DNA from 3 places in the Kitasatospora sp. NPDC029367 genome. Region 1 is predicted to be linked to each of the others. Evidence: riboswitches for the same ligand, from Rfam matches in the RefSeq annotation. Region 1 holds a riboswitch; each other region holds the start of a gene.
The links. Region 1 has a riboswitch for cobalamin ahead of ACZ4W5_RS18275 (peptidase). Riboswitches for the same ligand answer to the same signal wherever they lie in the genome.
Positions count from the first base shown of each region.

Region 2: linked by a shared signal. The riboswitch ahead of ACZ4W5_RS03385 (ribonucleoside-diphosphate reductase subunit alpha) and the one ahead of ACZ4W5_RS18275 (peptidase) in region 1 are both predicted to bind cobalamin.
Region 3: linked by a shared signal. The riboswitch ahead of nicT (Nickel transporter NicT) and the one ahead of ACZ4W5_RS18275 (peptidase) in region 1 are both predicted to bind cobalamin.

Region 1 is NZ_JBVHYH010000029.1:68,033-72,638, forward strand. Features, by position in the region: gene mmsB (3-hydroxyisobutyrate dehydrogenase) at 1-416, shown strand, start outside; gene ACZ4W5_RS18270 (enoyl-CoA hydratase) at 413-1,192, shown strand; cobalamin riboswitch at 1,272-1,430, shown strand; gene ACZ4W5_RS18275 (peptidase) at 1,529-2,596, shown strand; gene ACZ4W5_RS18280 (flagellar hook-length control protein FliK) at 2,632-3,111, shown strand; gene ACZ4W5_RS18285 (prenyltransferase/squalene oxidase repeat-containing protein) at 3,519-4,606, shown strand, end outside.
Region 2 is NZ_JBVHYH010000003.1:25,992-30,597, forward strand. Features, by position in the region: gene ACZ4W5_RS03380 (ribonucleotide-diphosphate reductase subunit beta) at 1-342, opposite strand, end outside; gene ACZ4W5_RS03385 (ribonucleoside-diphosphate reductase subunit alpha) at 342-2,747, opposite strand; cobalamin riboswitch at 2,941-3,081, opposite strand; gene ACZ4W5_RS03390 (hypothetical protein) at 3,521-4,453, shown strand; gene ACZ4W5_RS03395 (glycoside hydrolase family 26 protein) at 4,593-4,606, shown strand, end outside.
Region 3 is NZ_JBVHYH010000030.1:4,894-9,499, forward strand. Features, by position in the region: gene ACZ4W5_RS18400 (hypothetical protein) at 1-769, opposite strand, end outside; gene ACZ4W5_RS18405 (ArsR/SmtB family transcription factor) at 949-1,332, opposite strand; cobalamin riboswitch at 1,414-1,607, shown strand; gene nicT (Nickel transporter NicT) at 1,640-2,764, shown strand; gene ACZ4W5_RS18415 (EamA family transporter) at 2,774-3,643, opposite strand; gene ACZ4W5_RS18420 (helix-turn-helix domain-containing protein) at 3,856-4,428, shown strand; gene ACZ4W5_RS18425 (type B 50S ribosomal protein L31) at 4,513-4,606, opposite strand, start outside.

The DNA of each region.
Region 1 (4,606 bases):
ACTGCGGCGCCCCCGGTGCGGGGCAAGCGGCGAAGATCTGCAACAACATGATCCTCGGCATCTCGATGATCGCGGTCAGCGAGGCGTTCGTGCTCGGGGAGAGCCTGGGGCTCAGCCACCAGGCGCTGTTCGACGTCGCCTCGACGGCCTCCGGCCAGTGCTGGGCACTCACCAGCAACTGTCCGGTCCCCGGGCCGGTGCCGGCCAGTCCGGCGAACCGCGGGTACCCGGCCGGGTTCGCCGCCGCGCTGATGGCCAAGGACCTCGGGCTGGCCGCCGGGGCCGCCGAGGCAGCGGGCCTGCCGACCGAACTCGGACGCAGGGCGGCGCAGCTGTACGCGGACTTCGCGGCGGCCGAGGGTGCGGGCCTGGACTTCTCGGCGATCATCACCACTCTGCGGGAGGGCGGCAAGTGACCGAGACCTACGAGACGATCCTGGTCGAGCGCAGGGGACGGGTGGGGCTGATCACGCTCGACCGGCCGAAGGCGCTCAACGCGCTCAACACGCTCCTGATGAACGAAGTCGTCGCGGCCGCAACGGACTTCGACCGGGACCCGGACATCGGCTGCCTGCTGGTCACCGGCTCGGAGAAGGCCTTCGCGGCCGGCGCCGACATCAAGGAGATGCAGCCCCTCGAGTTCGTCGACGCCTACCTCGGCGACTGGTTCGCCGCCTGGGACCGCTTCGCCGCCCTGCGCAAGCCGGTGGTGGCCGCCGTCGCCGGCTACGCGCTGGGCGGGGGCTGCGAGTTGGCGATGATGTGCGACATCCTGCTGGCGGCGGACACCGCGAAGTTCGGGCAGCCGGAGATCAAGCTCGGCGTCATCCCGGGCATCGGCGGCTCGCAGCGGCTCACCCGTGCGATCGGCAAGGCGAAGGCCATGGAGCTGTGCCTGACCGGCCGGACGATGGGCGCCGAGGAGGCCGAGCGGGCCGGACTGGTCTCCCGCATCGTCCCCGCCGACCGACTGCCGGCCGAGGCCCTGACCACCGCCGAGACCGTCGCGGCGATGTCCACCCCGGCGGCGATCATGCTCAAGGAGGCCGTCAACCGGTCGTACGAGACCACCCTCGCCGAGGGCGTCCGCTTCGAACGCCGTCTCTTCCACGCCGTCTTCGCGACGGCTGATCAGAAGGAGGGCATGGCGGCCTTCGCGGAGAAGCGCCCGCCGGAGTTCCATCACCGCTGACGGCACTCGCGGTGCGCCGCCCCCGCCCGGGGCGGCGCTCCGCCCGTCGCTGGTGCCGCCGTGATGTGACGCACGATCTCTTGACCCGGTCTTTTCCGTTTCGCCATGATGAGCCGTCACGTTGTGACTCCGTCGACGGGGGAAGTCCGGTCCGAATCCGGCGCTGACCCGCAACGGTAGGCCGCCGACGGCAATGTCGGTGGCGAGCCCGAGTACCCGTCGGCGGGGATGTGTCGTCCCTCCTCCCGTCGTGGTCTGCGGGCCGGAGCTCCGAGGGCTGCCCGGCGTGGTGCCGACGTCCCCCGGGCCCCTGCGTCCAGGCCCGGAAAGGCACCCATGCCCGCGCTCCGCCGCACCCTCGGTCTGCTCGCGATACCCGCCCTGGCGCTCGCCACCGCGCTCCCGGCGGCCACCGCCGCCCACGCCGACACCACGTCCTCCCGGACCGTTCGTCCCGACGCCGCCGCGGGCGGCTGGCTGGCCCGCCAGCTCGTGGACGGCGACCACTTCGAGTCCGTCTTCAACGGCACCGCCTACCCCGACCAGGGCCTGACCGTCGACGCCGTGCTGGCCTTCGCCGCCTCGCACAGCTCCGACGAGGCCGCCGCGAAGGCCACCGCCTGGCTGGCGAAGCCCGAGATCGTCTCCGGCTACCTCGGCGACGGGACCACCGAGGCCTACGCGGGCGCCACCGCGAAGCTGCTGCTCGCCGCCGAGGTACGCGGAGCGGACCCGGCGTCCTTCGGCGGCGTCGACCTGCCGGCCCGGCTGCGCTCGCTGCAGACCGCCGAAGGACGGTTCTCCGACCGCTCGCAGTGGGGCGACTACAGCAACGCCTTCGGCCAGTCCCTCGCCCTGATCGCCCTGCACCGCTCCCCCGGCGGCGCCCCCGCCGCGGCCGTCGACTTCCTGGCGAACAGCCAGTGCGCGGACGGCGGTTACCCGGTCTCCTTCGGCCAGCCCACCTGCACCAGTGACCCCGACGCCACCGCGCTCGCCGCCCAGGCCCTCGCCGCCACCGGCCGTACCGCCAAGGCGGACGCCGGCCTCACCTGGCTCGCCGCCCACCAGAACGCCGACGGCGGCTTCGCGGCCGCCGGGGCGACCACCTCCAACGCCAACACCACGGGCCTGGCCACCGAGGCACTGCTCGCCGGTGGGCGCCTCGGCGCGGGCCTCAAGGGCTGGAGCCGGCTGGTGAAGTTCCAGCAGGGCTGCTCCGCCGACCCGGCGGTGCGCGGCGCGGTCGCCTACGACGCGACGGGCTTCAACGCGGGCAGCGGCGCCCGGGCCACCGCGCAGGCCGTCCTCGGCCTGGCGGGCGCCCCGCTGGCCACCCTCTCCGCCGCCGGGGCCCGCCCCGACGCCCCCGCCCTGGCCTGCCCGACCCCGGCCGCCCGCTGAGTCTCCGAACCCCTGATCCCACGAGGAGAGTTCCGATGACCGAAACCCTCACCCCGGCCCGCCCCGTCCGCCGGATGCTCGGGTCGATCGCCGCCGCGGCGGCCCTCACCGCCGGCCTGCTCGGCGTCTCCGCCGTCCAGGCCCCGCAGGCCCGGGCGGCGGCCTGCAGGGGAACCACCGGCGTCACCGTCGTGGTCGACTTCACCGCCGTCGGCGGCGGCATCGAGACCGGCTGCGCCCCCGGCGACCCCGCCAACGGGCTCGCCGCGCTCACCGGCGCCGGGTTCTCGTACGCCTTCCACCCGCGCTTCCCGGGCTTCGTCTGCAAGATCAACGCGCTGCCCGCCACCTGCACCAACCCGACCGGCAGCGCCTACTGGTCGTACTGGCACGCCCAGCACGGCGGGCCCTGGTCGTACAGCAACCTGGGCGCGGGCAGCTACGACCCGGCCCCCGGCGACGTCGAGGGCTGGTCCTTCGGTGCCGGTGCCCAGCCGGGCATCACGGCGCCCTGACACGTGAGCGAACCGGCGCCCGTCCTCCATGCGGAAGGGCCGGGCGCCGGTGCTCAGGGTCGGCCGCCCTGCCCGGAGTTCCGGGCGTCCGCCCGCCCGTGCACCACCGCGAGGACCGGCCGACGAGGTGGTGTGAGCTATCTGACGATCCGTTGACTCCCTGTTGACCGGCGTGGTCTGATGAACCGGTTTTTAGCCCTCGGCGTTCAGGGGAAGCCGGTCCGACTCCGGCGCTGACCCGCAACCGTAGGCCCACCTCGGTGGGTGAGCCGGAATGCCTGGACCGGGGGCCTGTACACACAGCACTTGCGTCGTCGCGGACTACGACGCAGCTCTTGACGGCCCGTGTCCCAAGGCGGCCGTCGGCTGCGCCATGGTCTCCTGCGTCGACCGACGAGGGAGTCGTCGTGAGGGTCAGCAGCAGTCGCACACGTCACACAAGCCGGGACCTCGCCTCCCTGGTGGTCGCCGGAACCGTCGCGGCCGCCGCCTGCGGAACGGTCCTGCTCGGACACCCCGGCACCGCCGCCGCCGACCCGATCCCGTCGCCGACCCGGCCGCAGGCCGCCGCCGGAACCCGCCCCGACGGCGCCACCACGGCACCGGCCCCGGCCGCCGGGCGCACCCCCGACCTGGGCAGGGGCAGCGCCTACCTCACCGGTCCGGCCCAGCTGATCGACGGTCACTACTACGAGGCCTTCCCGACCTTCGCCGACTTCGGCCTCACCATCGACGGGGCCTACGCCCTCGCGGCGACCGGTACCGATGACGCCGCGCTGCGCAGGATCGTCGACTTCCTGGACCAGCAGGGCAAGGACCCCAACGAGCGGACCGTCAACGACTGGACCGCCGTCGGCACCGAGTACGCGGACGGCGGCTCGATCGGCAAGGCGGCGCTGCTCGCCGAGATCGTCGGCCGCGACCCGCGGGCCTTCGGCGGCCACGACCTGATCGCCGCCCTGGACCAGGCCCTCTGCGCCAAGGCCGACCAGAACACCGGCTGCGCGGCACCCGGCAACTACACCTACGCGGCCTCGGTGTTCTCCCAGTCGCTGGGCGTCATCGCCCAGGTCCGGGCCGGGGACGCCACCAACGCCGCGCCCGCGATCGCCTACCTCAGGGGCCTCCAGCACCCGGACGGCTCCTGGCCGAGCCTGATCCCCGCCACCGGCGACTCCAACGTGGACAGCACCGCGATGGCCGTCATGGCCCTCGCCCTCGTCCCCGGCGACGAGGCGGCCCAGGCCGTCGACAAGGGGCTCACCTGGCTCGCCGCCCAGCAGTTGCCCGACGGCGGCTTCCCCGGCGCAGCCGGCGACTCCACCAACTCGGCCGCCCTCGCCGTCCAGGGCATGACGCTGCGCAAGGCCGGCTACGGCGGGCAGATCGCGAAGGCGCTCGACTTCCTCGCCGGCCAGCAGAACGGCGACGGCGGGTTCAACGTCGCGTCCGCCGGGCAGCGGGGCTCGAACGTCCGCGCGTCCACCCAGGTGGT
Region 2 (4,606 bases), on a different contig from region 1:
CGTCAGGTAGAACTGGACGTGCACGGCCTCTTCGAACAGCTGCCGCGAGAGGTACAGCCGCGCCTCGGGCGAGTTGATGTGCTTGTAGAGGCTCAGCACCACGTTGTTGGCGACGATCGAGTCACCGGTCGCGAAGAACGCCACCAGGCGGCCGATCAGGTGGCGCTCGCCCTCGCTGAGCTTCGCCAGGTCGGCGACGTCGGAGTGCAGGTCCACCTCCTCGACGGTCCAGGTGTTCTTGATCGCGTCGCGGTACCGGTCGTAGAACGACGGGTAGCGCATCGGGCGCAGGGTCAGCTCGAAGCCGGGGTCGAGCAGCATCTTGCGGTCGTCGGCAGTCATTACTGGCAGGCCTCGCAGGACTCGGGGTTCTCCAGGGAGCAGGCCAGCGCGGCCTCTTCCTCGGGGGTGAGGGTCGGGGTGTTGACCGGCACGGGCGCGGCGGCACGGGCGGTGCCGGAGGCGGCCTGGGCGATCCGGGTCGCGGGGCGCGAGCGCAGGTAGTAGGTGGTCTTGAGACCGACCTTCCACGCGTAGGCGTACATCGAGCTGAGCTTGCCGATGGTCGGCGCCGCCATGAACAGGTTCAGCGACTGGCTCTGGTCCAGGTACGGCATGCGGGCCGCGGCCAGGTCGATCAGGGCGCGCTGCGGCAGCTCCCAGGCGGTGCGGTACAGCGACCGGACCTGCTCCGGCAGCCAACCCAGCTCCTGGACCGAGCCGTTGGCGTCGCGCAGGGCGTCGCGGGTCTGCTGGTCCCAGACGCCGAGCTCCTTGAGCTCGCGCACCAGGTACGGGTTGACCTGGAGGAACTCGCCCGAGAGGGTCTCGCGCTTGAACAGGTTGGACACCTGCGGCTCGATGCACTCGTAGACGCCGGCGATGGAGGCGATGGTCGCGGTCGGGGCGATCGCGAGCAGCAGCGAGTTGCGCAGGCCGGTCTCGGCGATGCGGGCGCGCAGCGCCGTCCAGCGGTCGGTCCACTCCGGGGCGGCGCTCGGGAAGTGGTCGATGTGCAGCTCGCCGCGGGCGGCGCGGGTCTCGCCGTAGGCCTCGTGGCGGCCGAGCTGCTCGGCCAGGTCGGCGGAGCGCTCGTACGCGGTGAGCATGATGCGCTCGGCGATCAGCGTGGACAGGCGGGCGGCCTCGGCGGAGTCGAAGTCGATCCGCAGCTTGAAGAAGACGTCCTGGAGGCCCATCACGCCGAGGCCGACCGGGCGCCAGCGGGAGTTGGACGTACCGGCCTCGGTGGTCGGGTAGAAGTTGATGTCCACCACGCGGTCGAGGAAGGTGACGGCGGTGCGGACGGTGGCGTCGAGGCGCTCCCAGTCCATGGCGCCGAGCAGGTCGTCGGCCGTGGCGCCGGGGGCCACGTGCGCGCCGAGGTTGACCGAGCCGAGGTTGCAGACGGCGGTCTCGGAGTCGTCCGTGACCTCCAGGATCTCGGTGCACAGGTTGGAGGAGTGCACCGTGCGGCCGGGCAGCGCGGTCTGGTTGGCGGCGCGGTTGGAGGCGTCCTTGAAGGTCATCCAGCCGTTGCCGGTCTGCGCGAGGGTGCGCATCATGCGGGCGTAGAGGGTCTGCGCCGGGATGGTGCGGACGGCCTTGCCGGCCAGCTCGGCCTTGCGGTACGCCTCGTCGAACTCGGCGCCCCACAGGTCGACCAGCTCGGGGACGTCGGCGGGGGAGAACAGCGACCAGTCGGCGTTGGCGTTCACGCGGCGCATGAACTCGTCCGGGATCCAGTGGGCCAGATTGAGGTTGTGGGTGCGGCGCGCCTCCTCACCGGTGTTGTCGCGGAGCTCCAGGAACTCCTCGATGTCGGCGTGCCAGGTCTCCAGGTACACGCAGGCCGCGCCCTTGCGGCGGCCGCCCTGGTTGACGGCGGCGACCGAGGAGTCGAGGGTGCGCAGGAACGGGACGATGCCGTTGGACTTGCCGTTGGTGCCGCGGATCAGGCTGCCGCGCGAGCGGATGCGCGAGTAGGACAGGCCGATGCCGCCGGCGTGCTTGGAGAGCCGGGCGATCTGCGCGTAGCGGTTGTAGATCGAGTCCAGGTTGTCCAGCGGCGAGTCCAGCAGGTAGCAGCTGGACATCTGCGGGTGCCGGGTGCCGGAGTTGAAGAGCGTCGGCGAGGAGGTGAGGTACTCCAGACGGCTCATCAGGCCGTACAGCTCGGACACCTCGCGCACCGACTGCTCGGAGTCGCCGACCGCCAGGCCGCAGGCGACGCGGAGCAGGAAGTGCTGCGGGGTCTCGATCACCTTGCGGGTGATCGGGTGGCGCAGCAGGTAGCGGGACTGGACGGTGCGCAGGCCGAAGTACTCGAAGCGGTCGTCGCCCTTGGTGTCGACGAGCGCGTTCAGGGCGTCGGCGTGCTTGGCGACGAAGGCCGCGGTGGTGTCGCCGATCAGGCCCTCGGCGTGGCCGACGGCGATCGAGGCGGAGAAGGAGGTCGAGCCCTGGCTGTTCGCCTCGTCGACGATCTCCAGGGCGAGCAGGCGGGCGGCCAGCTTCGAGTACTGGGGGTCCTCGGCGATCATCGACGCGGCGGCGTCCACGGCCAGCCCGCGCAGCTCGGCGAAGTCCGAGCCGGCGTGGCGGCCGCGCAGCGCGGCGGCGGCGACATGGCCGGGGTCGACCTCGGTGAGGTCGGCGCTGCGGTCGGTGAGCAGCCGCAGGAGAGCACCGCCGGGGTCGGAGACCGTCGGGTCGGTGAAGGCGGTACCGGAGCCCTGGGCGGGCAGGGTGACTGAGGCAGCGGTGGTCAAGGCGCTCTCTCCTGGCGGCGATCGTGCGGCGGTGATCGGGGTCACCCGGGCCGATCTGGGCAGGGGAGCACGGCGCGGACGCAAAGGCGCCGCGCGAGGTGTCTCCCCGGCCCGCCCGCGAGGCCCGGAGGGGTGGTGCTGGGTGCCGGCGCGGCCTCTGCGGGAGGGCCGTGGCGCACGCTGTTCGGCAGGTACTCGGACTCGCGGTACGGCTGCTGGAGCCGCCCGCACACCGCTGCGGGGCAGTCCCGGATTCCCACCGGGTTCCCCTGCATCGACAGCAGAAGCGAGCATACATGTAGTGGTGTCTCCTCGATGCGACACCACATGTAGTGCGGCGTGGTGTGTTGTCGCGATGACGGGTTGTGCCCGGGCCGGTGGCGGTTCGTGGTCGTCCGAGGCCCGGAAGCACGCTCCGGACGTGTCGCGGCCGCCCGCCGGACGCCTCGGATCCGGGTGTCGGACACCCGGGGCCGGCGCGCCGGGCGTCCGGGTTTCGATACGGAACGGTCACCGGGCCGAGGGGCGGTGAGGGTCATGCCCTACGATCTGGGCGCATGAGCGACGGAACTGGTGTACCTGGGCACGGGCCGCAGGGGACGCCTCCCGCCGGGTCGGGGGGCGCACAGAATCAGCAGCCGGTGGGGCCGGGTCCGGTGCCGCCGCCGGGCGGTGGTTTCGGCCCGCCGCCGGCCTCGTACGGACCGGTGGCGCCGGCCGCGCAGCCGTTCTCCCAGCCCGTCCCGCCGGTGCCCCAGCCGGTTCAGCCGCCGGCTCCGCAGCCGCAGTGGCAGCAGCCTCCGCAGCAGCCGGGCCCTCCGCAGCAGCCGGTCGCGCCTCAGCAGCCGGTCCCGCCGCAGCGCGTCGAGCCGGACTGGGCGGCGCTGGCGGACCGCAACGAGGCCGAGGCCAGGCGCAAGCGCCGGGTGAAGATCATCGGCAGCGCGGTGGCCGTCGTCCTGGTGGGCGGTCTGGTCGCGGGTGGAGTGCTGCTGTTCGGCAAGAAGGACGACCCGGCCAAGCCCGGCGGCGGTGCGGTCGCGACCGCACCCGCCTCGGGCAAGCCGACCCCCGGCCCGTCGAACGGCGGCGCGACCCCGGGCGGGCAGCCGGAGGACCCGTCGAAGCCGATCTGGGAGGCCGCCACCGACCCGGCGCCGCAGGATGCGGGGGCCCTGTTCTCCGCGCTGCAGGTGACGGTCAACGGCGTGTCCTGGAACCGGACCGTGGTCTCGCTGGACCAGCCCTGCTGGGACGGCAACTCCACCACCGGCGGGCTCGGCAAGGTCCTCGGGGACCAGGGCTGCCAGAAGGTGCTCCGGGCGACGTACGTCTCCGGCGACAGCGCGGTGACCGTCGGCGTCGCGGTCTTCGACCACAAGATCCAGGCCGAGACGGCGATCAAGAACTACACCGGGCAGCTCAAGGGCCTGCCCGCGCCGGGCGCCCCGGCGTTCTGTGCCAACCCCGGCTGCACCGGCACGCACAGCAGCCTGGGCCGGTACGCCTACTTCACCGTCGAGGGCTCGGCGAAGGGCGGCAACGCCCCTGACGCCACCGCGACGGCGGCGGCTTCCGGGTTCGCCGAGCACGTGAAGGCCCAGTTGCTCCAGCGGGCCAAGGCGGCAGGCTCGGCCACGCCGGGTTCGCAGGGCACGCCGACGGCCGCCGCGACCGGCTGACCCGCTGTGACACCCCGGTCCCGGCGGACCTGTTCGCCGGGACCGGGGGAGTGTGGCAGGCTCTCGTCGGAGTCATTCGTACGCGTGTTCCGGTTGCGTCCGTGGGGGTCGGCGCCGGCGAGAAACCGGAGGAGCGGTCGTGGCCCTGCCCAG
Region 3 (4,606 bases), on a different contig from region 1:
CCGCACCGTAGAAGGAGACCGAGCCGTGGTCGCCGATCAGGCAGTCGGCGGCGACGACGGTGGCCTGCCAGCCCTGGTGCGGCGGGATGAGCCGCAGGCCGGAGCGGGTGGCGGCGGCGAGGATCGCCTCCGGGTCGTGCTTGGCCCAGATGTTGGGGTGCAGGATCACCGCCACGGTGTACTCGTCGGCCGGGAGCTGGGCGATGAGAGACGACGGGAGGTCGAGGGCGTGGGCGAATAACGAGTGTTCGCTCCAGGTGGAGTTGACCACGACCAGGCGCCGTCCGTCGACGGCGCCGAGCGCGGCGCGGTAGCGGTCCCGGGAGTCCGCGCTGTGCTGCATCCGGTCGTGACAGAGGTCGCCGACCTCCCGGGCGCGGGGGAGGGCCTCGGGACACCAGTCCGCCAGCCGGCCGAACTGTTCGGAGTGGGTGAGGCCGACGACGCTGGGGAACACCCGCCGCCGGTAGGTGAGTTCCCGCCGGGACAGGCCGGCGGCGCTGACCGGGTCGCCGGTGGACTCGGTGACCAGCCGGTTGTACCCGGCGCCGTGCGGGAGGACGACGAGCGGCGCGTGCAGCCGGTGCATGGAGGCGTGGACGGCGCAGGCGACAGCAAGGTCGAACTCGTAGCGGACGGCCTCCTTCCAGGGCATCACGGTGATGTTGCCGGGCAGGGTGCGGAGGTAGTCGTCGAGTCCGGTGGCGAACTCCGAGCCGGGGTTGACGGTGATGTAGAACCTGATGCCGTCCTGACCACGCAGCAGCATGAGCACGTCGAGAACCCGGGTGGCCGAGGTGAGCGTGCGGGCGACGGCGAGGACGCGCGCCGTGACCGGTCGGGAATCCCAGCGTGAGTCGTCGGGCCAAGGCCGAGGCCGGAGGCGAATCAGCACACGAAGATCGTACTCATCCCCCCGCGCCCCCGGCGTGGTTTGCCGAGTGTCGGTCAGCCCGCCGCCGCGGCGGGCTCCTCGTGGTCGGCGGCGGCGCACTCGTCGAGCAGGGGGCGCATGGCGTCGTCCACGAGCCGGTAGCGCACCACGCGTCCGTCCTTGTCTCCGGTGACCACTCCCGCGGTGCGGAGCAGCCGCAGGGCCTGGGAGACGGCCGGGTCGCGCATGCCGGTGGCGACCGCCAGGTCGCTGACGGCGAGCGGGCCGGCCCGGTGGAGGGCGAGCAGCAGGGCGAGCCGTCCGGGGTCGGCGAGCAGGGAGAACCGCTCGGCCCAGGACCGGACGTGCTCGGTGTCACCGATGGCGGCGATGGCTTCGCAGACCCGGTGTCCGTCGATGGTGCGGTGGCCCGCGCGGTCGGCCGGTACGAGATGCATGCGGACATTCTGGCAGCTCACGACCTGTGATCCTGGACACCTGCACAGGTGCGCAACCTTGCGAGGGTGCGGTCCTGCCCCTACGGTGTTCCCCGCCGTGGTGCTCGGGAATACCGGTGACGGACCTTCGACAGGTCCTGCTCCGGAGCGGCCCTCGCCACTGTGATCGGGGGAGAGAAGTCCGGACCCACATGCCACTGGGCGCTTCGTGCGCCTGGGAAGGCGGGTCCGGGAGCCCCGTAAGCCAGGAGACCGGCCACGGCATCTCACGAAGTCATTCCACGAGGTGCTGGAGCGTGATCCGAAGATGACCCTGCCCGAAACCGCCGCGCCCGCCGAGGCGGACCCCGCCCCCTCCGTACTGCCCACCTTCCGGTGGAAGCGCGAGGACACCGTCCGTACCGCCGGGCTGATGGGGGTGATCCTGGCCATGCACGTGGTGGCCTTCGGGACCCTCATCTTCCTGGTCGCGCCGCACAACTACGCCGTCGGCACCCAGGTCTTCGGGGTGGGCCTGGGCATCACCGCCTACACCCTCGGCATGCGGCACGCCTTCGACGCCGACCACATCGCGGTGATCGACAACACCACCCGCAAGCTGATGGCGGACGGCAAGCGGCCGGTCTCGGTCGGGTTCTGGTTCGCCCTCGGGCACTCCTCGATGGTGGTCATCATGGCCGCCCTGGTGGCGGGCGGCGCCCAGCTGGCGAACACCCTGATGGACGACGACTCGGCCACCCACAAGTGGCTCGGGGTGGTCGGCACCACGGCCTCCGGCGCCTTCCTCTACCTGATCGGCGCGCTCAACCTGGCGGCGCTGCTCGGCATCCTCAAGGTGTTCCGCTCGATGCGGGCCGGGCAGTTCGACGAGTCGGAGCTGGAGGCGCACCTCGACTCGCGCGGCTTCATGGCCCGGATCCTGAACCGGGCGACCCGCTCGATCACCCGGCCCGGGCAGATGTTCCCGGTCGGCATGGTGCTGGGCCTGGGCTTCGACACCGCGACCGAGGTCACCCTGATGGTGATGGCCGGTTCGGGCGCGGCGGCCGGGCTGCCCTGGTACGCGATCGTCTGCCTGCCGCTGCTGTTCGCGGCCGGGATGAGCCTGTTCGACACCCTGGACGGGACGTTCATGAACTTCGCGTACCAGTGGGCCTTCTCCAACCCGGTGCGCAAGGTGTACTACAACCTGACCATCACCGGGCTGTCGATCGCGGTGGCCTTCATCATCGGCACCATCGAGCTGGTCGGCGTGCTGCACGAGAAGCTCGACCTGACCGACCCGGTGACCGGGTTCATCGCGGACATCTCGCTGGACAACGTCGGCTACGCGATCGCCGGGCTGTTCGTGGTGGTGTGGGCGATCGCCATCGGGTACTGGAAGCTGGCGGGTGTCGAGAAGCGCTGGACGCCCGCGCAGCAGCAGCAGTAGCGGTCGGGGTCACGCCGCCGCGAGCAGCAGCGTGCCCGCCACGGCGAGCCCGGCGCCGACCACCTGGACCGGGCGCAGCCGCTCCTTCAACACCCCGCGCGCCAGCAGCGCGGTGACCACCGGGTAGAGCGAGGCCAGCACGGCGGCCACCGCCGCCGAGCCGCCGTGCGAGGCCGACGCGTAGGCGGCGTTGCCGGCCACGTCGAGCAGCCCCACGGCGGTGAGCAGCGGCAGCCGGGAGCGCAGCCCGGGCAGCAGTCCGCCGTCGGCGGCGCCACGCAGCGAGTACACGCCACGCAGCGAGTACAGCAGCGCGGCGCCGCCGACCGCGATGTTGACCAGCCGCTGGACGCACAGCACCAGCAGCAGCCCGCCGCCGGCCGAGGCCTGGGCGAGCAGGGACATGTTGGCGCCGAACCCGAAGGCGGCGGCCAGGGTGAGCAGCAGGGCGGTACGGGCGGCGGCCGGTCCGCCGCGTTCGGGCCCGCCGGCCAGCACCACGCCGGCCACCGCCACCGCGATCCCGGCCAGCTGCGCCGGGCCGGGGCGCTCGCCGAGCGCGAGCCCGAGGCCGACCGGGACGGCGACGCCCACGGTGGCCAGCGGGGAGACCACGCCCATCGGGCCGAGGGCGAGCGCCCGGTAGAAGGCGAGCATCGCGAACGGGCCGATCACCCCGGCGGCGACGGCGTACCAGAGGGCCGGGGAGGCGTCGGCCCAGCCGCCGGTGGCCAGCACCGCGAGCAGCAGCACGGCGGCGGCCGTGGCCTGGGAGACGACCACGACGGCGAGTGCGGGCAGTCGGCGGGTGAGGATGCCGCCGCCGAAGTCGCCGAGGCCGGTGAGCAGGCTGGCGGCGAGGGCGAGCAGGGCGGTCACCGGAGCGCCCCGGGGCTCACGGCGTGCGGGGTCGAGGCCCGGGGGGCCGAGGCGCAGGGGATCGAGGCGTGGGGGATCGAGGACAGCACAATGCACTCCGAAGTACAGTCGGATGGACTTGTTGCCGGAACGGCAGCGTAGTGCACAAAACTGAACTCGGCCGAACACTATTCTGTACTTCTCGTACGGTGAGACACCGGAGGACTGCCCGCGTGCCGGACCCCGACCTGGTCTCCAGGGCCCTCGCCCGGAACCTCAAGCGACTGCGCACCGAGCGCGGCCACACCCTGGACGCCCTCGCCGCCCGGTCCGGGGTGAGCCGGGGCATGATCGTCCAGATCGAGCAGGGCCGCACCAATCCGAGCGTGGCCACCGTGGTCCGGCTCGGCGACGCGCTCGGCGTCTCGATCGCCACCCTGCTCGACTACGAGGAGGGCCCGGACGTCCGGATCGTGCCCGGCGACCAGGCCGTCCCGCTCTGGAACGGGCCGGCCGGCGGGACCGGCACCCTGCTGCACGGGATCGAGGCGCCCGGGCCGCTGGAGCTGTGGGAGTGGCGGATGGCGCCCGGTGAGGAGTACTCCTCCGAGCCGCACCCGGCCGGGACGGTGGAGATCCTCCGGGTCGTCGAGGGCGAGCTGACCCTGCTGCACGGCGAGCGCGAGCACACCGTGCCGGTCGGGAGCACGGTCTCCTTCGACGCCTCCTTCGCGCACGTCTACCGCAACGCGGGGGAGCGGGAGCTGCGGCTGACCATGGTGGTGTCCGTGCCGCCGCCACGCTGAGTCCGTCCCTGTACGTCGCGCCGTCCCCGTACGTCGCGAACGGCGCCTCCCCGAGCCGGGGGAGGCGCCGTTCGCGTTCCGTCGTCAGTGCCGGTCGCCGTAGCGGCGGCGGAACTGCTCGACCCGGCCGGCGGTGTCGAGCACCCGGGACTGGCCGGTGTAGAAGGGGTGGCTCGCC